Regions from separate parts of the Gracilibacillus phocaeensis genome, predicted to be linked through region 1. Evidence: predicted binding sites of a transcription regulator. Region 1 holds the regulator's gene; each other region holds the start of a gene.
The links. The regulator CtsR, encoded in region 1, represses protease genes until heat stress. The targets are predictions, from matches to a motif close to ATGGTCAATAAAGGTCAAACA.
Positions count from the first base shown of each region.

Region 1 (7,997 bases):
TGTTCGTTTATTGCCTTTGGCTTTGCCAGGTTGCGATTTGCTGGGCGCAGCTTCTGGTTTGCCATTATGATCTTAACCTTGATGCTGCCATATGAAGTAATTATGATACCGCAGTATATTATTTTTGCTCAGTTAGACTGGCTGAATTCCTTAAAGCCGTTAGTCGTACCTGCTTATTTTGGTCATCCGTTTTTTATCTTTCTCTTGATTCAGTTTATCCGCACTATCCCAAGGGAGCTGGATGAGGCCGCTACGATGGACGGTTGTAATACCTTTTCGATTTATTATCGTATTATTCTGCCGTTAATTGTGCCAGCTTTAGCAACTACGGCGATTTTCACCTTCTATTGGACGTGGGATAACCTGTTAGGCCCTGTATTGTATTTAAACAGTCCCGGTAAGTATACGGTGTCGATGGCGCTTAATATGTTTCTAAGTAATGAAACAGTCTCGAATTGGGGAGCGATGTTTGCGATGTCGGTCGTTTCTTTGGTCCCTGTCTTTATTATCTTCTTTATCTTCCAGCGTTATGTGGTAGAGGGGATTAGTACGAGTGGGTTAAAAGGGTAAATTATTGAAGGATGGAGGAGAGGCCAGATGAGAGCTGTTCATACAGCGTTAGAATGGATCATGAAAGTTGCTTATTTGAATATATTGTGGCTTGCTTTCAGCCTCCTTGGTTTCGTGGTGATGGGCTTATTTCCAGCAACGGCAGCAACCTTTGCCGTTGTAAGGAAATGGTTTACAGGAGGGGTGGATCAGCCCATTTTTAAAACTTTTTGGCTGGCCTATAAACAATCATTGCTGCAAGCCAATATACTAGGTTATATCATGGTAACTCTTTATTATATTTTATATTTAGACTTTGTGTTTCTTACGTTGATAGATAATGAGCCTATGTTGCTATTAACGATTCCTTTTTTTCTGATACTAGTGGTGACGGGTTTAACGAGTTTGTATATTTTTCCGATGTATGTTCATTTTGATATGAAGACAATAGAGGTGTTGAAAGCTAGTTTCTTTATGATGTTGCTTCACCCTTTTCAAACGATGACAATGGCTTTGGGGGTATTTGCATTATGGTTTGGACTTTGGCATTTTCAGTGGCTTTTCTTGTTTTTTAGTATGAGTGTGCTGGCGATTATCCTAGTCATGCCGGCCTTGAAGGCGAGTAACAAAATAGCAGAAAGGTATCAACAGAAGCTTCTATTAGAAAAGTGATGTCTGCATGTTATACGATAAGATGATCAGGGAAAAGTCAATTGTGGCTTTTCCTTTATTGCTATGATAAAGTATGACATTCTTGGCGTTATAGGATGTGGAACGATCTGACTTTGAACGAAGCGAAGTACCGATAAGTGGGATGATGTAAAGTTGTTTGTACTAGGAAGCGCTACGGAAATAGGTTCCGCTTAGTAGTACTACAATCGAATGAACTGCTAGCATGAAGAGTCCATAGCACGATCATCCTGCAAATAAACAAGCCACATTCGTATCCTATCCTAATAGAGAACTTTTTCAGGAGGAATTTCATGTATCCCGAAATACATACACCAATTAAACAAATCTCGGAGAAAGCAATTCACGTCAATCGCTTATCCAGCCTTATTGAACAGGCCATTTCGACTTCGATCCTTATCGTTTTACTATGCTTAGATTATTCCTTTTCATGGTATAGCTGGATTGGATATGTCCTTTGGGGATTGCTTATTATTGATATATTTTCCGGTATTTGGAGTATTGTGTTCCGACCAATTCTGCTACAAAAGTACTGGCGTTATGAAATAGATCAGGATTATGTTCATCTGCGTCAGGGCAAATTTAAGCAGAGAAATCAAGTGATCCCAATGGCCAAGATTCAATATGTCGGTTTAGAGCAAGGTCCGATCCTGAGGAAATATGATTTATATACGGTTTCGATTGGGACGATGGGTTCTTCTCATCGTATCCCGACCATACCGAAAGAAGAAGCAACACATATCCGCGATCAGATTGCGTATTTAGCAAATATTGCGGATGAGAAAGGCGAACTAGAATGAAAGAAACAAAACGCATGCATCCATTGATGATTCCCGTCTCGCTTATTCGTACGGTGAAGGAACTGTTTTTCCTTATTTTGGTTCTATTTGTTTTTAATTGGTCTTCGGAGGCGTTGTGGGTAACGATTGGGCGATATCTTCTACTTGGATATGTCCTATTTTCCATAGTTCGTTACACGTTGAAGTGGTGGCGGACCTATTATCACTTAACCCATTCAGCAATAGAAATTCGTGAGGGCGCAATGGTATTAAAACGACGTCATATTCCTTTTGACCGAATTCAGAACGTTCAAATTCAGACTCCCGCTTATTTACGCTTGTTTGGTGTGACATCGCTGAAAATAGAGACGGCCTCTGGGGATGAGGAGGCCTCGTTTGCTTTTCTTGCTATTACGAGAACCGAAGCGGAAAAGATCGAACAAGCCCTCGATCAATACAAGCGGGATACACATGGTGAAACAGACGTATCGGAAACGGAAACGAGCGAAGCAACAGTTAGCGGTCTTACATCGGATCATTCTCATGAAACCAAAACGATTCACTTCACGCCGACCAAGAAAGAGCTGGGAAAGGCCTTCCTTCTTTCAGCAAGCTATCTTATCTTGTTTCCGATTATTTTTTCGTTCGTGCAACAATTAGATGGCGTGCTGGATATCATGCGTTATTTGGAAGAAGCCTACACGTTCATCTCTGATTCCTGGTTGCTTTTGACGCTGGCCATTCTAGTCGTTGTGCTGATATCTGTATTATTTGGGGTGGTAACTACCTATTTAAAATATGGCAGATACGAAATTTCTTCGGATGCAGAACGAATTTATATCACACAAGGCATTTTGACAGAAAAGCATTTCTCGATTCGTAAAAAGAACGTTCAAGCGATTCAGATGGAGCAGTCCATATTGAAGCGCTGGTTAGGTATTACGGGGATAACATTAATCAATGCCGGCGGAGATGCAGGTGATTCCATCAATTCTCTGTACCCTTTTCTGCCAACGAAACGAGCCATTTCCTTAGTATCTGAAATGCTTCCTAATTTTACTATTACAGAAGATGTGGGTGCCTTGCCGCGGAAATCATTAGTTGCCCGTTTTTGCCGTTTTCCTTGGTTTTGGTTGATCGTTACGGCAGTTATTTTCTTCTTTTTCAAAAGTTTTTGGTGGATTTCGCTCGTCTTGCTTGTGCTAACCTTGCTGCAGCGGTATATCAATTATCGTTATTCCGGGTTTGTCATTCATGATGAATTTATCCAGTTACAAGAAGGCGGTTGGGTGACGTCTACACTGGTGACACGAAGGCAGAAGGTAATTGAATTGTCGGTTGAACAATCGCTGATGAAGCAGCGATTTGGGCTAGCAAGCCTTGCTACCATCAATCGCAGTAAACCTATCTTCACACAGAAATTACGTGATATTCCACAAGAAATGGCAGCAGGAGCTTATCAATGGTATGTAGGAAATGGAAAGCAATAAAAGGAACGGTTAAACAAATACAGAAGCTTGGTCGAAAATCACTATACGATAAAAAGAGAAACCATGCGATAACCAAGCTTCTGATGGTTTATCGCTGCACAAGCTATTTTCTTTAACGACAAAAGTGAAAATGGTTTCATAAGTATAGGAATCTGATGTATAGTAGAAGAAAGTGACAGGGAGAGAGGAGCAAAGAAATGTCTGGAATTAAACGGCTAACCAAGGCAGATTATCGGGAAATCTTGGCATTGAATCAGTATGCCTTCCAATATACTAGAACGGAAGAGGAAAACGAACAATACGGTGATAAAATAAAATCACATACGATTTTTGGTTGGATGGAAGGCGATGAATTGGCTGCTAAGGTACATATTATTCCTTTTCAAGTGTATCTAGGCGATTCAGTGTTAGATATGGGTGGTATCGCGGCGGTTGCTTCCTGGCCAGAGCAGCGCCGAGGAGGCAAGGTGAAGCAACTATTGCAAAAGGCGTTATATACGATGAGAGAAGAAGGGAAAACGCTATCCTATTTACACCCTTTTTCTGTGCCTTTTTACCGCAAATATGGTTGGGAATTAGCCTTTGATCAATTAGAATGTACCATCCCGATTCAGCATTTTCTGAAGGATTGGAATGGCAAGGGAAAGATGATCAGACGCAAGAAAAGCAAGCAGACTGTTTCCTTGCTGCAGCAAATATATAAAGATTACGCCCAGCACTTTACAGGTATGTTAGATAGAACCTCCGATTGGTGGGATCATAAGCTGGATGAACGAGACCAGATCATCTTGGCACAGCAACAAGGCAGTTCAGAAGGTTATCTCGTGTATCAAGTAGCGGATCATACGTTCACGATTAAAGATGCGGCCTTTTCTACCTTGAATGGCAGGAAACAAATCCTTCAGTTTATTAGAAACCATGATTCGATGGTGGAAACAGTGAAATGGACGCTTCCGGCTGATGATCCCTTATCATTACTAGTAGAAGAACCAAGTTTTGAACAGAAGCTAGCACCCTATTTCATGGCACGAATCGTTGATGTAAAGGGGTTTTTGGAGCAATATCCATACTCTTCGACAGTTTCAAGTAATCAATCCTTTATCATAGAAGTTGCGGATGATTTTTTAGTAGAAAACACAGGCAGTTATCAGATCACACATAAACAGTCGCAACTTGTGATTCATCCTGAGAAAGATCCATCACTTCCTCGTGTGAAAATGAATATTCAACAGTTAACGCAAATCTTTTTGGGCTATAAACGACCTCAAGAATTGGCGGCGGTTCTTCTAGTGGAAGGGGATCCAGCGGCAGTCGAACTGCTGGAAGAGATGATTCCGCACCGTCAAACGTATCTACCTGATTTCTTTTAATGGTTGCCCAACAACTTGGCTGATCGCATGTCTGTGTATGTAACCGCATATGCTCCGTGGCATTGCCTTGAACTTCAAGACACGGGGTGATGCGGTTTTATCCGAATTTTTTGCATCCGCACTTTAGTCAAAGGAGTCGTTTTTTCATGTGGGAAATGATTTTTGATGATGAATTTCTAAACTCTATCGTAAAGCTGATCACTGCCCTTATATTATCAGGGCTAATTGGCTTTGAAAGAGAAATAAATAAACATTCAGCTGGGTTTCGTACGCATATACTGGTAGGGGTAAGTTCTTGCTTAATGATGCTATTATCGATCAACGGTTTTCAAGAATTTATGGATAGTTATGATAATGTACGGTTCGATCCAGCCCGTATTCCTTCGTATGTCATCAGTGGGATTGGTTTTTTAGGTGCAGGCACGATTATTGTGAATAGCGGCACGATCAGGGGGCTTACTACAGCTGCCTCGATCTGGGCGGTAGCGGGTCTTGGCCTGATTGTTGGAAATGGTATGTATCGGGAAGCATTTGTCACAACGATCATTATTCTATTAAGCTTAGTGCTACTCAATAAATGGGAACGAAGAATACACCGCAAGAATCATCATGTGATGTTTGAAGTAAGGTTGTCCAAGCAAAAGGAGGCAGCGCTATTTCTGGAAAATGTGCGGGAGTTTACAGTGGATATACGGGAGTTCGATATCGTAAAAGAAGAAGAATATACCAAGGTAAAAATGTATATTAATGCCATTGACGAAAAAAAACGGACGAATTTATACGAGTGGTTATTAAATCAAGAGGATGTGCATCGAATAAAACTTCGCTTTCGGTCTTAATGCACGTTTGCCTCCACTGGATAGCGGTAATACTAGAAACAAGCACGTATCACCGTTTAAGACGTTAAGAAAAAGATTAAATAGTTTTCAACAGCAGCAACATACAGTATAATATAAGTATAGTCAAATATAGTCAAGGTCAGAATGGAGGAGGGAAAATGCGTAATATTTCAGATATTATCGAACAATATTTGAAAGAAATTATGTATGATAACCATCATCAGATTATTGAGATTAAACGTAGTGAGATTGCCGATCGATTTGAATGTGTCCCCTCTCAGATAAACTATGTGATCAATACAAGGTTTACCTTAGAAAAAGGTTATTTGGTGGAAAGCAAGCGTGGTGGCGGCGGTTATATCCGAATTAGCCGCATTACCAATGAAGATAAGGCAAAACTGATTGATGAGATTATTGAAATGATTTATCCTAAGATATCACAGCAGAAGGCAATCAATATTTTAGAAAGAATAATGGAAGAGGAGTTGATTACGGAGCGCGAAGCAAAGCTGATGGTGAGCGCTATTGACCGTAATACTCTGCCATTTCAATTACCATTACGGGATGAAATTCGTTCCAGAATCCTGGCGGCGATGCTTCATTCGTTAAAATATCAGTTCTAGGAGGTGTCTAACGTGGAATGTCAAGAATGCCAGCAAAACCCGGCAACTGTCCACTTTACCCAAGTGATCAATGGAGAGAAGTTAGAGGTCCATTTGTGTGCGCAGTGTGCGAAAGAGAAGGGTTATGTTCCTCAAGAAGAGGATCCGTATTCCTTGCATCAGCTCTTGTCGGGATTATTTCATCAAAAGACCGATGCGCTATCGCATTCTTCAAAGCATACTCACCCACATGAGGAATTGGTGTGTAACAAATGTGGTATGACCTATCAGCAGTTTTCCAGAATAGGAAAATTTGGCTGTGCAGCCTGTTACGATACCTTTTCAGATCATTTGGATTCCTTGTTTCGAAAAGTACATGGCGGTAATACCTTACATGAAGGGAAAGTTCCGAAACGTACAGGATATAATATTCAACACCGTAAACAAATTCGTGATTTGAAACAGTCCCTGCAGCAGGCCATTACCGAGGAAGCGTTTGAGGAGGCCGCTGATTTACGAGATCAAATCAAGACACTGGAAAGGCAAGTAGAGGAGGATGGTAGTCAATGAGCCTGGAACATTTTATGAAGGAAGCCATTAGCCCTTGGTTGAAAGAAGATGGTCCAGATAGCGATATCGTAATGAGCAGTCGTATTCGGCTCGCGCGTAATTTCTCTGCTTATCCTTTTCCGTTAATTGCTGAGGGAGAACAATTGGATGAAGTGCTTGAGAAAATGGAACAATCGTTTAGCCAGCGCTCCTACTTGGATTATAAAGATTTGGCCTTTGTCAAAATGACCGACCTAAAGCCGATTGAAAAACAAGGGTTAGTGGAGAAACATTTAATCAGCCCTTATCTGGCTAACAAATCTGGTCATGGTGCCGCCCTTATTTCGGAGAATGAACAGGTATCCATTATGATTAATGAAGAAGATCATTTACGTGCACAGCTCTATTTTCCAGGTTCCCAATTGGAACAGGCTTTAGAACAGGCCTTTCAGCTGGATGATTGGCTGGAGGAAGAGATTGATTATGCCTTTGATGAACATAGAGGTTACTTAACCAGCTGCCCTACCAATGTAGGAACAGGATTAAGGGCATCTGTCATGATGCATTTACCGGCACTGGCCATCACGCGTAAAATCAATCAAATGGTCCCAGCCATCAATCAACTAGGCTTAGTTGTGCGTGGAATTTATGGGGAAGGCAGCGAGGCTCAAGGTAACATCTTTCAAATCTCTAATCAGGTGACACTGGGCCGCGCAGAAAAGGATATCATGGAAGATCTAAAGGGAGTGGTGGAGCAGCTGATTGAGCATGAACGACATGCTCGAGCCATGTTAGTGGAACGATCTCAATTAGAATTAGAAGATCGCCTATTTCGTTCCCTTGGGGCGCTGCAGTATAGTAGGATTATTGAATCAAAAGAGACGGCGACTTGTCTATCAGATGTCCGTTTAGCCATTGATCTGGGCTTTATTAATCATATATCCAAGTCGATTCTGAATGAACTGGTTGTTTTAACACAACCGGCCTTTCTCCAGCAGTATGCCCAGAGAAGGTTAACCCCGGAAGAACGTGATATATTTCGAGCTTCTCTCATTCGAGAACGATTTAATATGGAACAGAAGGAGGAATTGTAAGATGATGTTTGATCGCTTTACAGAACGTGCACAGA
Region 1 covers NZ_LR131145.1:1,209,867-1,217,863, reverse strand. Annotated here, with positions in the region: gene E0E32_RS21915 (carbohydrate ABC transporter permease) at 1-570, shown strand, start outside; gene E0E32_RS21910 (YesL family protein) at 598-1,221, shown strand; gene E0E32_RS21905 (PH domain-containing protein) at 1,533-2,039, shown strand; gene E0E32_RS21900 (PH domain-containing protein) at 2,036-3,508, shown strand; gene E0E32_RS21895 (GNAT family N-acetyltransferase) at 3,706-4,878, shown strand; gene E0E32_RS21890 (MgtC/SapB family protein) at 5,025-5,717, shown strand; gene E0E32_RS21885 (CtsR family transcriptional regulator) at 5,876-6,340, shown strand; gene mcsA (protein-arginine kinase activator protein McsA) at 6,353-6,889, shown strand; gene mcsB (protein-arginine kinase McsB) at 6,886-7,962, shown strand; gene clpC (ATP-dependent protease ATP-binding subunit ClpC) at 7,964-7,997, shown strand, end outside.

Region 2 (7,997 bases), on a different contig from region 1:
CGTCAGCAAAGATCGCTTCCTGCGGGGTCTTCACACTGCGCTTTTCTCGCAGGAGTCTCCACCTATTCCCTCCGCTAGATTGGCGTACAACAATGGTTATCTCTGCAAGGAGAAAGCGTTCTAAGTACCTAGACACTGTTGTAGCAAAAGAAAAAAATCGTCAACTGATTCTTTGGCTGCGTAATGGATCACGGTACTAATATAAAAGTCATAATATAGGATCAAGCCGTTCTCAGAAATAGGTTATGCGGTTTTCTTATTGGCAGAAATATAGTGTCTGGAACGCTTCATCTTAGCAGTCATTCGATTGTAGTCCTGCTACCCAGCGGAGGAAATAGGTGGAGACTCCTATGGGACCAGGACGAGCTGAAGATCCACTAAAAAGTGCTCTTCTTTTTAGTTAGCTGAAGCCGGCCCCATGGAAAGCGGAACCTATTCCCGGAGCGCTTGCTTTGCACAGATAAAACGGTCAAACTCACCACTAAGGAAAGTGGGCTACTTTACATAATCCATCTTATCGGCACCACCATTCGTTCAAGATCAAAATCGGTCCACATCCTTTCATACTCAGAATTCTATACTTTCTTATCTTTAAATAAAAACAAGCACACTTGAGTCAAGTGTGCTTGTTTTTTATATCGCTATTATCTCTATTTACTGAATAGCTTTCCGTGCTGTTTCATTCATTTGCTGAATAATCGCGGCCGATTGTGCAAATTGTTGTTGTTCCGTTTCTGACAATTCTAATTCCAACACTTCACGAATGCCTTGACGATTCAATATGGCTGGAACCCCGATGTAAATGCCTTGTTGTCCATATTCTCCATCCAGTTCCACTGAGAGAGGTAACACGGCATTCTCATTTTGAAAAATAGCCTTGGTTATACGTAATAATCCTAAGGCAATACCATAATAGGTAGCACCTTTTCGATCAATGATATGGTAGGCAGCATCTCGTGCTCCTTCAAACCGATCAATCATATCAGGGTCATTCGCGATATCTGTAATCCCGGTATAGGACTGTAATGACACACCGCCAACTCTCGCCTGACTCCATACCGGCAAGGAAGAATCACCATGCTCTCCGATAATATAGGCATGGATATCACGGGAATCCACCTCTAATCGCTCGCTTAAAAGATACTGTAATCTTGCGGAATCCAAGCTTGTACCTGAACCAAATACACGATTTTTCGGTAAACCAGAAACCTCTTTTGTCACATGGGTAAGGATATCTACTGGATTGGTAGCAACTAAGAAAATCCCCTGAAAATCTGCGGCCATTACTTGCTCCACAATTCCTTTAAAGATCTTTGCATTTTTGGCTACCAGATCCAGCCTAGTTTCGCCCGGTTTTTGACTAGCTCCTGCTGTAATCACTACTAAGTCAGCATTATGACATTCTTCATAACCACCTGTTTTGACTTTCATAGGTTCTCCAAAAGGTAAACCATGGTTTAAATCACGTGCTTCCCCATCTGCTTTTGCCTCATCTAAATCGATTAACACCAGCTCATTGACGATTGCCTGATTAAGTAATGCATAGGCATAGCTTGTTCCGACAAAACCAGCACCAATAATGGCAACTTTTCTGATTTTCGTTTGAATGTTCGTCATTATCTGCTCATCCCCTCTTAATTACGATTAACCTACTCACTACTATACCTTACTTTTGTCTTTTAAGAAACAGGCGCGTTACCCCCATAACACGTCCTCTATTCGTTAAATTTCACAGGCATAGGTAGAGATGGTTCCTCGTAATCGCTGAGCTTCCTTATAGGTACAACGATTATGAACTACTTGCAAGCCACCTTCCAAGGCTACTCGCTCGGCCTCTGGTGATACGACCCCTTCTTGCAGCCAGAATACTTTTGGTTTTACTTCAATGGCCTCTTCGGCAATACCTATGGCTGCTTCTGGGCTACGGAAGACTTGTACAATATCAATTGGACCTGGCACACTTTTTAAATCCGGATATGCCTTTTCGCCTAAAATTTCTGTTTCACGCGGATTAACAGGAATAATTTTGTAACCTAGTCGCTGCATTTTTCTTGCCAAACGATAACTTGGACGAGCTTCCTTACCACTTAATCCAACCACTGCCAACGTTTTTTGCCTGGTAATTTCTTCGCCATTTTCCGTATAGCGTTCATACGGTGAATTCAACGCCCACTTGATAACCCCTTCATCATTAACCACGATTTGGGTATCTGCTTCACTTCCAATTCCAGTCGCTTTTACTAACGCTTGATCTAAATCATTTTGGATATCGCGAAGGGACTCAATACCGACGGATAAACGAACTAACTCTTCCGATACACCCGTTTCCTCTAATTCCTCTTTAGACAATTGTTGATGAGTGGTAGAGCCTGGATGGATGATCAAGGACTTGGCGTCTCCTACATTGGCTACATGAGACCATAGGGACACATTATTAATAAGGGCACTTCCAGCCTCACGACCTCCTTTGATACCAAATACAATGATCGAACCAAAGCCATTGTTTAAGATTCGTTCTGCCAAGGCATGGGATGGATGGCTTTCCAGTCCAGGGTAACGCACCCACTCCACTGCCTCATGTGCCTCTAAATGACGGGCAAGTTCAAGAGCATTTTGATTATGACGCTCGACGCGGATGTGTAATGTTTCTAATCCTTGTAATAACTGAAATGCGTTGAACGGGCTTAGTGCTGCACCAAAATCTCGGAGCAACTGTACACGTACTTTGGTAATAAAGGCCAATGTACCAAAATCTACTGCGTATCGAATACCGCTATAACTTGGGTCAGGTTCGGTAAATTCAGGATATTTCTCGGAATTCCAATTGAAACGACCACCATCTACAATCACACCACCGATTGATGTACCGTGACCGCCGATCCATTTTGTTGCGGAGTGTACGACAATATCTGCTCCTAGTGTAATAGGTTTACAGCCAAACGGCGTAGCAAAGGTATTATCAATAACGACCGGAACCCCTGCTTCATGAGCGATTTCTGATACACGTTCCACATCCAGTACTTGTAACCCAGGATTACCGATAATTTCACCATAAACCGCCTTGGTTTTGTCGGTGATTGCCTGTTTAAAGTTTTCAGGATCGGTTGGATCGACAAATTTCACATTAATACCATAACGTGGCAAGGTGACATTGAACAAATTGTATGTACCACCATATAAGTTTATACCAGCAACAATCTCATCACCTGCACTTGCTAAATTCAAAATCGATAATGTAATGGCTGACATACCAGATGCGGTTGCAACAGCTGCCACACCATCTTCAAGAAGAGCCATCCGTTTTTCAAACACATCTACCGTCGGATTTCCGATTCGAGAATAAATATTGCCGGGTTCATCCAAGGCAAATAACCGCTCGGCATGTTCTGTATCATGGAATACATAGGAAGTAGATTGATAGATTGGAACAGCACGTGAACCGGTTGTAGGATCTGGTGCCTGCCCGCCATGTAAATGAATGGTTTCTGGATCATACGTTGAATGCTTAAAATCTGTCATGTTTTATTTCCTCCCAAAATTTGAATATTTGAATAGCTTGCTATATAAAAAAACCCGTATTCGACTTTCTTTTGAGCCAATACATTAGCTTTTTTTGACAAGGCTTTCCTCGTGTAGCAAGTGCTAGCGTTCGTTACCATCCTGGTTAACTTTTTTCATTTTTCCAGGTGAAATTCACAAACGTTTACACCTAGATTAAAAAAGCTCTCTTCCTAAGAAGAAAGCTCTAGCTACATCATCCATGTCTCCTTCTTATCTTTCAGGGCAACCCTTATAGGTTTTCGTGACTTATAAGTCTTTGCTTCATAGTTACCGGGCTTTGTTAGTCCAGCCCCTCCATCCCTCTAGATAAGCGTAATTAAATCCAAGTATTGCACTTTACTTTGATATGTAATACTCTAGCATGGCACTCGTTGGTTGTCAATCGTTTTAAGAAAAGACGTTATGTTATGTATTCAGTAGATTTATCATTTAGATGATGTGAAAAATAGGTTTTCTCTATAGTACAAAATTTTCAGTATCTAAACTTGACATATTATACTGATCAACCGTATACTGTAATAGGTTTGTTATTACATACCCTTTTTTGCGCCCGTAGCTCAGGGGATAGAGCAATGGTTTCCGGTACCATGAGCCGGGGGTTCGAATCCCTCCGGGCGCGTCTGCTTTAACACAGATCATTGATATAACAATGATCTGTAATATCTTGTACACCTAACACCTGTTCATACTACAGGTGTTTTTTAGATTCCAGAAAGTGTAGACTTCATCACCTCAGGCATTTGAATGGTTTTGACTAAAAAATAAACATCACCGAAGGTTCACAATCCAATGTTTAAAGTAAAGCCGTTAAGGGTAGGATGAAGATAGAAAATCAAGATAGCGGATGGTCGTTATACGAGAAGAACAGCACTGTAACCGCTTCTTATAGGTGTGACTAATAGTTGTTTTGCAATAGGCATACAAATCTTTTGACCTTTTTTGACCAATGCGTTATGATAAGTATAGTCACAAAAGAAATGTGAACCAAGTAAGTGTTTAAAGGAGGAACCTTTTTATGAATTTAATACCTACAGTTATTGAACAAACGAATCGTGGCGAGCGCGCGTATGATATTTATTCTCGCCTATTAAAAGATCGGATTATTATGCTGGGAAGCGGTATTGATGACAATGTTTCCAACAGCATTGTAGCACAAATGCTGTTCTTAGCAGCAGAAGACCCAGACAAAGATATTTCTTTGTATATTAATTCACCTGGGGGATCTATCACAGCAGGTATGGCTATCTATGATACGATGCAGTTTATTAAACCAGATGTCTCTACCATCTGTATCGGTATGGCAGCTTCGATGGGTGCCTTCTTATTAACAGCAGGTGCACCAGGAAAACGTTTTGCCCTGCCAAATAGTGAAGTGATGATTCACCAACCATTGGGTGGTACACAAGGTCAGGCATCCGATATTCAAATTCATGCCAACCGCATCATCGAAATGCGTAAGAAATTAAACCAAATCCTTGCTGATCGCACCGGTCAACCATTAGAAGTAATCGAGCAAGATACCGATCGCGATAACTTCAAAACGGCTGCAGAAGCAAAAGAATATGGTTTAATCGACCAAGTGATGGAGAAAAAACCAGATAACTCAAAATAAGTAGTTGATTAACCTACAGCCCAAAAGTGGTGTTGCTTTTTGCAACACCACTTTTTGATGATAAAATTAAACGGAATGATCATGTCAATTTAATGAATAAAAGCAGGCAAAAAGTGAGCCTTAAATCCACTATTTAAAAAATATTACGTGTGTGGAATGATGTAGACGCCGTTAGAAAAGGAAAAGCCGGCAAACGAATCGGCCGACATATTACAGGACATGCTGCAGGTAAAACCATTAGGAAATTATTCAAGTAAATCATCCATCTTTTTTGTTACTTCATTTTGGTACATACACGACGTTCAATCCACCAAATAAAAATGAGACTCCATTCTTTCCCAAAGATCTTTACATAACGATCATCCAGCCTCAACAAATTTCACCAAATCATTTAAGGCCTCTTTTTGATCATTGCCGTCTACAACGATTCTAATACTGCTTCCTTTTGTCAGCACAAGGCTCATTAATCCCATAATACTCTTGGCATTTACCCTCTTATTATCCTTATCAATATAAATATCTGATGTATAGTTATTTGCCATTTGGACAAATTGTGCTGCAGGTCTTGCTTGTAAACCCGGCTCTATTGCAATAACCACTTCTTGTTCTACCATATTTAAACTCCTCCTTTTCGTAACCGTTATCATTATAATCCACAAACAATAGGAAGAGTAATCTCCCTATCGCTGCTTATTCTATCGGCAAAGCCTCGCCACGCAACTGATCTGCAAATTGATCAATTTTTTTCAGTCGATGGTTAATACCAGATTTGCTTATTTTACCACCTGACAACATCTCCCCCAGTTCTTTCAGGGTAACATCCTGATGTTCGATTCGTAATCGTGCAATTTCTTGCAGTTTATCTGGCAAGGCGTCTAATCCTACCGTTTGATCAATAAATCGAATGTTTTCCACTTGACGAAAGGCTGCACCAATTGTTTTATTCAAGTTTGCCGTTTCACAATTAACGAGTCTGTTCACCGAATTCCGCATATCGCGAACAATTCTTACATCCTCAAACTTAAACAGCGCCTGGTGTGCCCCCATATAGTTTAGTAATTCGGTGATCTTTTCGGCTTCCTTTATATACACAATATATCCCTTTTTCCGTTCTAATACACGTGCATGCAGGCCATATTCATTGAGAAGATCGCATAAGGATTGATTATGTTGTTCGTGGAAATTATAAATCTCTAAATGATAGGACGAGGTTTCTGGATTATTAACCGATCCTCCTGCCAAAAAAGCACCCCGGAGGTAAGCCCTGCGACAGCATTCCTGTTTGGTATATTTATCCGAGATCGTATGAATAAACTGCAAAGGCTCTAGCAAAATTTCTAAATCCTGCAGCATCTCCTTAACACCCTGCTTCATTCGTACAATATACACATTGTTTTTCTTTAATTTCATTTTTTTACGAACTAGTAATTCTACAGGAAGCTCGTATATCGACTTAATTAAGGTGTAAATCCGTCTGGCGATGGCGGCATTTTCCGTTTGCACGTCTAATGAGTAGTGATTTCTGGAGAAAGAAATCGCTCCATTCATGCGGATTAATGCAGCAAGTTCGGCTTGCTTGCAGCAGTCTTCACTTTCTACATTCGTCAGTTCCTTCTTGATATCTGCGGCAAATGACAACGTATTCCCTCCTCTCTCTTTTTATTCCATTAACGAGCACAACACCTTCGCTACTTTATCCGTATCATGACGTAATGACTGGTTCAGATCCTTTACAATATCCTCTTCAATCACCTCTAATCCCATCGATCTTAATCGCTCTAAATCATATCGTACCGGTGCAGCATTTTCTTCTGCATATACTAACTTTAAACTAGGATCAATCGATTGATTATGAACAACAACGGATTGAATACAGCCATCCCCAATATGATCCATAATTGCTTGGACATGATCGGATGCTGTATAATCATTTGTTTCTCCTGCCTGTGTCATCACATTACATACATACACCACTTTTGCCTTTGTTTCATACAAAGCCCTGCCAATCTGCGGAACAATCAGGTTCGGCAATATACTGGTGTACAAGCTTCCCGGGGCGATAACGACCAAATCGGCTTCACGAATTGTCGTGACCGCCTCCGGCAATGGCAAAACGGGATTAGGCTTTAAAAAAACGCGCTTAATCCGCTTGTTTTCTTTAGGAATATTGGATTCCCCAACCACAATTTGACCATCCTCATATTCTGCATGTAAAAACATATTCTGATTTGCAATCGGATAGATGTTGCCTTTCACATTTAATACGCGTGAAATTTCTTTGATTCCTGTATAAAAATCTCCTGTTACTGAAGTCATTGCTGCTAATAACAGGTTTCCCATCGAATGTCCGGACAAGTCATTGCCCTTAGTAAATCGGTGTTGAAATAGATGCATCAACATCGGCTCTACATCAGATAAGGCGGCAATCACATTGCGAATATCTCCTGGTGCAGGCATCTCCAGTTCTGTGCGTAATCGACCAGAGCTGCCTCCGTCATCGGCCACGGTAACAATCGCTGATAAATCAATCGGATGTTGTTTCAAACCGCGCAAGACAACAGGCATTCCTGTCCCTCCGCCAATCACCACGACTTTTTTCTGTTTCGTTTGTGCCATATTTATCCCTTCCGTTTGTCTATATCACGATGGCTTACATGTGTGACATAATTTTTTTGGAAATGTTTTGCTAGATACTCTGCAATAGCTACCGATCGATGCTGTCCGCCTGTACAACCGATCGCAATAACGAGCTGGCTTTTCCCTTCTCGTTTATATTGTGGAAGCATAAATTGCAATAAATCAACCGTTTTTTCTAAAAATTTCT
Region 2 covers NZ_LR131144.1:536,781-544,777, reverse strand. Annotated here, with positions in the region: gene E0E32_RS22205 (hypothetical protein) at 1-136, opposite strand, end outside; gene E0E32_RS10295 (L-lactate dehydrogenase) at 655-1,617, opposite strand; gene E0E32_RS10290 (PLP-dependent aspartate aminotransferase family protein) at 1,723-3,519, opposite strand; tRNA gene E0E32_RS10285 (tRNA-Arg) at 4,108-4,180, shown strand; gene clpP (ATP-dependent Clp endopeptidase proteolytic subunit ClpP) at 4,577-5,173, shown strand; gene E0E32_RS10275 (HPr family phosphocarrier protein) at 5,533-5,787, opposite strand; gene whiA (DNA-binding protein WhiA) at 5,864-6,811, opposite strand; gene E0E32_RS10265 (gluconeogenesis factor YvcK family protein) at 6,833-7,789, opposite strand; gene rapZ (RNase adapter RapZ) at 7,792-7,997, opposite strand, start outside.
Region 2: a site for CtsR is predicted at 4,488-4,508, ahead of clpP (ATP-dependent Clp endopeptidase proteolytic subunit ClpP). Genes of this name have one in related genera too.

Region 3 (7,997 bases), 1.2 Mb from region 1:
TTTTAGGTGAACGTTTGATCATACAAACAACATCTAGCGAATAGTTTTTTATGATTTTCGATATGATAGCTGGATATGCGAACCAACTGTCAAAAAGAACCGTTTTCGCACCTAGCTTATTTGGGTTAATGGAATCGAGAAGATCAAACATCGTCTCTGTACTTTTTTTCGTTGCCTCTTGGCGTCTTTTATAACCGACTGTTCGCTTGTCTATATTTGAATCGACGTCTTGAAAACGATTTTTCTCATTTTTTGAACTTAAAAGCGAAAAAGCAAGTGGCATAAAAGAAGCTCCGTCTGACCAGCCAAGCGTGAGCATACGAAATCCCTTAAAGTATCTTCCGGTTGTATGGTCTTTCACTCTGGCAAGCAGTTCGACCGCTTTACTGCGATTGCGGCTGAACAAAGAATCATCAAATATGAGAACTCGGTCACGATCCTCGGAAGTTAAAGGGAGCAAGAATTTCATAACAAGATTAGAGCCAACATTGGAAAGGAATTTACGCCAGTTATAAGTTGGGTTTTTCAAGAACTCATACACCGTATCCTTTTCAAAATCCTTTGAAACACGTTCTGATTCCAGCGCCCTGGAAAAACTCATTCCATGAAGTACAAGTGCGAAAATAAATTGCATAATAAGACGTGGGGAAAATCCTTTTTCCTTGTGAACATGGGCCTGATTAAGAAAAGTTCCAATCTTAGCTTGAGTAAAAAACTGCAGCATACGGGAATTTGATTTTTCATTTTCATTAGAATTTGGTAAAATAGTAGACACGGAAAACATCCTTTCTTTGGTTGGTGTGGTGCCTATATTTTACCAAAGAATAGGGTGTTTTTTGTATTTTAATGATAATTATTTCATTCCAAGACTAAGTGCAACAAGGAGTCAGGTCATTTTTTAAACTCCGAAACTTGAGTTTATAAGTCTTACTCCCTGAATGTTGGTCATCATCTATTTTGATCTTAATAAATCATCAACGCCAAGCAACAGCTATATTATCCAAAAAAAGAACCTGGCAGACTGATATCAGTCTGCCAGGTTCTTTTTTTATGGAGCATAGCGGATTCGAACCGCTGACCCTCGCGCTGCCAGCACGATGCTCTCCCGCTGAGCTAATGCCCCTTTAGGCTACCTTACCTATTATAAGCAATTTCATTCGTCTCTTCAAGCATAAATTTATATTAATTGCAGATTTTCTGTTATACGGTAAGGTAGACAAATTAGCATTTCCTTTGAACAGGTAACGTACAACAACGAAATGAACCACCAGACTTGATAATCTCAGAAAAGGGTACCTCTATCACTTGGAATCCTTTCTGCTCTAACTTTTGATTAATTCGTTTATTTTCAGGCAAAGAAATAACGACTCTATCACCAAGGGATAATACATTCGTTCCCATGTAGAATTGTTCCTCAGCTGACACCTCGATTAAATCAAATCGTTTATGCAGCTGTCGGACATCATCAGTGGAAAAAGCACCATCATATATGAGACCTTCCCTTTCACTAACTAGGTTAAAACAACAATCTAGATGGAGAATATCCTTTCTCATCGGTAATGGTACTATTTGTTTGTCTGGAAGCAATTGCTGGAGGTGTTGAATAGCCTTGGCAGTGGTTCGATTACTGTTACCAGCATAAACGATGTCATCGGTAATGACAATATCACCACCTTCCATCGTATCAACCGTTAATGGCTGACAATCGATGTCATGCTGTTGGAGTGTCTGCTGGAGGACCTCTACCTCCCCTTTTCTAATCGGCTGTTCCATTTTGCAAGTAAACAAATGTTCATCAATCGTAAAACCAATATCACGGGTAAAAACTTGTTCATTCAAATCTGGGGATGGTGTTAGCTCGATCACTTCGATCTCTAATTTTTTCAAGGTTTGCACAAAGTTCTGATATTGCTGCATGGCTAAACGGGTGTTGATATTTTCCTTTTGATATTTTCGCTGTGTTTCATTAATAATATTTCTGATTTCCATATACATTGGTGGACAAGTGATCACTCGTGTTAAGTGATCGTATTCATTTATTTGATAGACCATGAATTGCTGACTCCTCTTTCCTGTCAAAGTGTGCTATTACTGTCCTACCCCTTTTATTTCAGGGATAATCTTGATTGACTTTCAGAATTATATACCAGATAAGCCTCATTGTATATCATACGCTATTTGCCCAGTTTCATGCTGGGATGATGTTTTAAGAAGTGGTTTAATACACTAAAAGCACCCTCATCACGTGAGGGTGCCCTATTAAATCGTTCTATTAGACGTTTCTAACCACAATATCCTCGTTCTCAAAAGTGACTTCTACTTTGTTCACCTGATCTTCTTCTAGGATAATGTCGGTAATGCCATCTTCCACTTTGTCTTGGATCACACGACGTAATGGACGTGCACCAAAGCGTGGATCATAGCCTTTATCGGCAAGGAATTTCTTCGCTTCATCACTTACTGTTATTTCAAGTTCTGCTTCTTGAAGATGGTCGGATAATTCAGCAAGCATTAAATCAACAATCTGCAACAAGTCTGCTTCTGTTAATTCATTAAACGGAATGATCGCGTCAAAACGATTAAGGAATTCCGCTTTGAAATAATCTGTTAAATGCTCTAGCACGGAAACAGCTTCATTGTTGTCACTATTAAATCCTACTGAAATATTTTTGACATTGGTACCGGCATTACTTGTCATAATAATCACGGTATCCTTGAAGCTGACTGTCCGACCATGACTGTCGGTTAAGTGACCATCCTCCATAATCTGTAAGAACATATTCTGTACATCTGGATGTGCCTTCTCGATTTCATCTAATAAAAGCAAGCTATATGGATTGCGACGAACCTTTTCGGTTAATTGACCTGCCTCTTCATGACCTACATAGCCAGGAGGAGAACCGATAATTTTAGAGATCGTGTGTTTTTCCATATACTCACTCATGTCTAATCGAATCATCGCATCCTTGGTACCAAATATTTCTTCAGCTAACGCCTTGGTCAATTCGGTTTTACCTACACCTGTTGGACCAACAAATAGGAAGGAACCGATGGGACGATATTTAGATTTTAGTCCTGCTCTACTACGACGCACTGCTTTGGCAACCTTATCTACGGCATGTTGTTGACCGATTACCTTCTGGCTGAGATTGTCGGCTAGCTGCTTCATTTTAGACTGTTCATCTGCCTGAATCTTGCGGACAGGAATACCTGTTTTTTCTTCAATAATTAATTGAATGTCCTCGATCGTTACTTCAGCCTTTGGTTTTTCTTGAGATTCCGCCAATTTTTGTTCAAGTTTAATCTCTTGGTGGCGAAGGTTAGCAGCACGCTCATAGTCTTCTTGTTCTGCTGCTTCTGTTTTTTCTTTAACAATTTCATCCAATCGACTTTGAATACTGTCATGATCTGATTCACTGACAGTTAAGTTCAAACGTGCGCCTGCCTCATCAATCAAGTCAATTGCCTTATCTGGTAAGAAACGATCTTGAATATACCTTTTCGATAAACGAACGGCAGCGCTCAATACTTCATCAGAGTAACCTACTTGATGGTATTGTTGATAACGATCTTTTAAGCCTTGTAAAATTTGTTCTGTTTCTTCCAATGTTGGCTCTTTAACCATAATAGGTTGGAAACGACGTTCTAATGCTGCGTCTTTTTCAATTTGACGGTATTCTTTTAACGTAGTTGCTCCAATTAATTGCAGCTCGCCACGAGCAAGAGCTGGTTTTAGGATGTTACCTGCGTCCATTTGCGAACCCTCAGCAGTGCCGGCGCCTACCAACAGATGAATTTCATCCACAAATAGGATGACTTCTTGACGCTCTTGCAACTCAGAAACCAATTGCTTCATACGCTCTTCAAATTGACCACGCACTCCCGTGTTAGCAACCAGCGAAGCGACATCTAAAATATAGATTTGTTTGTCTAATAATTTCGCTGGCACACTACCTTCTGTTACTTTTAGTGCCAAACCTTCTGCAATAGCAGTTTTACCTACCCCAGGTTCCCCGATAAGAACAGGGTTATTTTTACTGCGGCGGTTTAAGGTTTCCATCACACGTTTTACCTCTTGATCGCGCCCAATAACTGGATCAATCTGACCCGATCTTGCTGCATCTGTTAGATTTTTACCTAGTTGATCAAGCAGGCCATTCCCTCTGCCACCTTTTCTAGTACGGGTTTGCGCTTGGGCTGCTCCAGAGCCATTTGCTCCCCCAGCGAAGAATTCTTCAAACCCTTGTCCACCAAACATTCCTGATGGTTGTTTCATTTGATTTTTAATATCTTCAAAGCATGACTGACACACATGTAATGATTCTGTTTGATTATTGACTCGAAGGTTTACATTAATAGTTGCTTGATGAACACCACATTGTTGGCATTTCATAGATAATTCCTCCTTCAAATTAGTAGGATGAAGGCCAAGGTCAACTTTGACTTTGACTATCTTTGACCTTCCTTGATTCTTATTATACTCTGACCTTTTTTGACTTTCAATATCTTTGCTCAAAAAAATTATTTTTTTCATAAAAGGTCGATCAGAAACATGTGTGAGGCAAGTCTTTGCTCACATTATTTCCTAATAATACCTTGTTTGATCCCTTCGTGTGAATGGCGATTCACACGAAGGGATCAAGAGCACCTATCAGATATCAATCCACAATGATTTCATTCAACTTATATCATGAAAAAATGCTGACTACCGATCAGGAAGGGGGATTCGTTCCAGGTCAACATCATTTCAAGTCCTATTATACAAGCCAATATGGAGATTCGATGTGTCATTTTTGAACAATTTTTAGAAGGTCGAACTTTTCTCCAACATTGCTTTTATGCTACACTTACATTAATCCACTCAAAAAGGAGTTGTGTGCTTTATGGCCATGCTGGAAATGCTTTATAATAAAAGGAAAATCCGTTTAAAAGTCACTCATTTAACGATTTACCGACAAACTAAAATCATCGAAGCATATGGAAAGAATCGTCATTCCTACTATCTATTCTGCTATAAAAATCAGTTTATCAATATCAAGAAAACTGCTTCTATCCAATTAACATCCTATCTTGCAAGAGCACTGCGAACGGGAGTATCCTATCCAGCTGATCATTTCTTAACGAATGCTTTCTTACAGTTGCAAAATCAATCATCGCTTATCTCTAACAATCAAATGGTCCAGCAGTTAAAAAAAAGCTATCATCCATCTGAAATGCTTTATGTATTGGCAATGTTTGACCATTATATACAACCAAATAAAATTCAAACCTTTTGTAAGGACGCCTTTTATCGTTATCGAAGAAATGGTCAACTTAAAAAAGCCTTTCAGGTCGTCTTACATTTTGCAGAGGCACGTCCTGACGATACCTTCGCTAATGACATGCTGCAACATCGTGATTTCCAAAAATATAAAGTACCATATGACCATATCCCTCAGCTAATCCAAGATTGGCAAGATCCGCTCTATATTGAGAACTATATCGTTGACCAAGACTTTCCTGCTCCTTTCGTTCCGTCGTTGTTTGACCAATACCACCAGGATAACCGTATATTTGATCAAATTTACCTTTATTACATCCGACATCAGCACTTGCATACAGATACTTCCATAACTAACTTGTTAAACGATTATTTTACGACCGACCAGCAGATTCACTTTTGGCAGCATATCTTACAAACCACCCTTGAACCAGAGCAAATTATGAAGCATTTATTATCACTAGAAGCATATGATACCGTGCTGCACTATTATCTACAGTCACCCATTAATGCAGAACAGCAGGAGACCTTTGAACTGGCACTACAGTCTGCCTCTACAGAAGAACTTAGCAGGAATTATCAGGCTTTACTTAAGCAGCTAACGGTAACTTATCAAGAAGATCATCCACACTTGGAAAAATTGTTACAGCAAGTACTAAAGAAACTGCTCCCTGTCATCCCAATAAGAGACATTCTGAAACGGATTGAGCATACCGAACTTCCCATCGTACAGAAACTGCGCAATATGGAGAAATTGATGCAGAACCCTGACCAGCAATATGCCCTTGGGGAGCTCTATTATGATTTAGAACAATATGACCAGGCCATCTCATGCTTTGAATGGGAAATGGAATTATCACCAAAGAATGCAGCCCCTATTCAATATTTATATAAGAGTCATTTAGCAAAAGGGGATAAAGAACAAGCTTCTATGTATAAGCAGCTACTAGGTAATATCCCTTCTTGAACCTCGTTTATGAAAGAATGGCGGCCACTTTTTATATGTTATAATACGAAAAAAATATTACCTATAGAAACGGATGTGACAATAATGGAGAAACAATATTTTGCTATTATCGATATCGGTTCCAACACCATGCGCCTTGTGATTTATTTAAGAGAAAAAGGCGGCAGATTAAAAGAGATTGAGAACGTCAAGGCGGTTGCCCGACTGCGAACTTTCCTCGAAGAAGATCATACGGTAAGCCAAGCTGGTATTGACCGATTAATCACTACCTTGCAAAGCTTCCAGGATGTCTTGGCTAGCTATACGTTACAGGATATTGTTTGTGTAGCGACAGCAACGATTAGACAAGCTGCTAACCAAGAAGATATTGAAAAACAAGTAAGTAAACAGACTGGGCTTGCGATGCGTATTCTTTCAGAAAAAGAAGAGGCTTATTATGGATATTTGGCCGTAGTCAACTCTACCTCCATTACTACAGGAATCACGGTGGATATTGGTGGTGGAAGTACTGAGGTAACTTATTTCGAAGACCGCGAAATAAAAGAATCACATAGCTTTCCTTTTGGTGCACTGACTCTAAAAGATTTCTTTAAACATACCCTTCCTACCACCAATGAGTTAAATAAGCTTCGGCATTACTTAACCAAGCAATTTGATACATTACCATGGTTGAGAAATCGTGAAGTGCCTTTAATCGCCATCGGTGGAAGTGCTCGTAACTTGGCCCAAATCGATCAAAACCTAAAAAAATACCCGTTAGCTGGGTTACATCAGTATCAAATGTATGACACAGATATTATGCAAGTCAGTAATTATCTCACCTCACTGAAGCCAGAAAACTTAACGAAAGTAGAGGGATTATCCAAGGATCGAGCGGATATTATCATTCCTGCTATTGAAGTATTTCACAGCCTCTATCAAACGATACAAGCCGATAGTTTTATTCTCAGTCGCAAAGGCTTACGCGATGGAGTATTTTACGAACAATTATCTAAAGAGATGGGCTATGCGATTTTCCCCAATGTCCTTGAAGACAGCATTCAAGAACTGATTAATGATTATGACTTGGATCTAAAACAAGTGACTCATGTTCAGTTTTTCGCTAAAACCCTTTTTAATTATTGCCGTGAGAATGGTTTACTACATTTAAAAAAGCAAGACTGGCTGCTGTTAAAAAGAGCGAGCTGTCTCTGTCACCTAGGTGAATATATTGATGCCGAATCAAGCGCACAGCATAGCTTCTACTTATTGGCCAATCGTACGATAGATGGACTGATGCACAAAGATCGATTAAAGCTTGCTTTAGTAGCTTCTTACAAAAACAAGACCGTGTTCAAACAGTTTATCCAGCCTTACAAGTCATGGTTTCTGAAAGAGGAACGAAAAAAACTGCAACACCTAGGGGCAATGTTAAAATTCAGTTATTGTTTAGATGCTACCAAAAGACAGGTAGTGCAAGATATTTCCTTTAAGCAAAAGAAGCAGGCCTTAGTCATTACATTATTGTGCGATGGCGATGCCCGGCCAGAAGAATATCAATCAGAAAAACAAAAGAAACACTTAGAAAAAGCGATCCATCAAAATATTCAATTAAAATTCAAAATGAAATAGAACTATTTTACACGAATCAAACATACACTTTACATAGGCTTAACAATGGAAAGTTATACTATAAGAGGTTGTTCAACTGCTCTCACGAGTTTTTTATACCTTCTGACTGCACAAAAAGGGTGATATCATATGACTAAAAACACAGAAAAAACTAAACCC
Region 3 covers NZ_LR131145.1:21,640-29,636, forward strand. Annotated here, with positions in the region: gene E0E32_RS16230 (IS4 family transposase) at 1-775, opposite strand, end outside; tRNA gene E0E32_RS16235 (tRNA-Ala) at 1,052-1,123, opposite strand; gene E0E32_RS16240 (dimethylarginine dimethylaminohydrolase family protein) at 1,222-2,052, opposite strand; gene E0E32_RS16245 (ATP-dependent Clp protease ATP-binding subunit) at 2,273-4,393, opposite strand; gene E0E32_RS16250 (tetratricopeptide repeat protein) at 4,884-6,227, shown strand; gene E0E32_RS16255 (Ppx/GppA family phosphatase) at 6,312-7,838, shown strand; gene E0E32_RS16260 (RNA degradosome polyphosphate kinase) at 7,968-7,997, shown strand, end outside.
Region 3: a site for CtsR is predicted at 4,480-4,500, ahead of E0E32_RS16245 (ATP-dependent Clp protease ATP-binding subunit). Genes of this name have one in related genera too.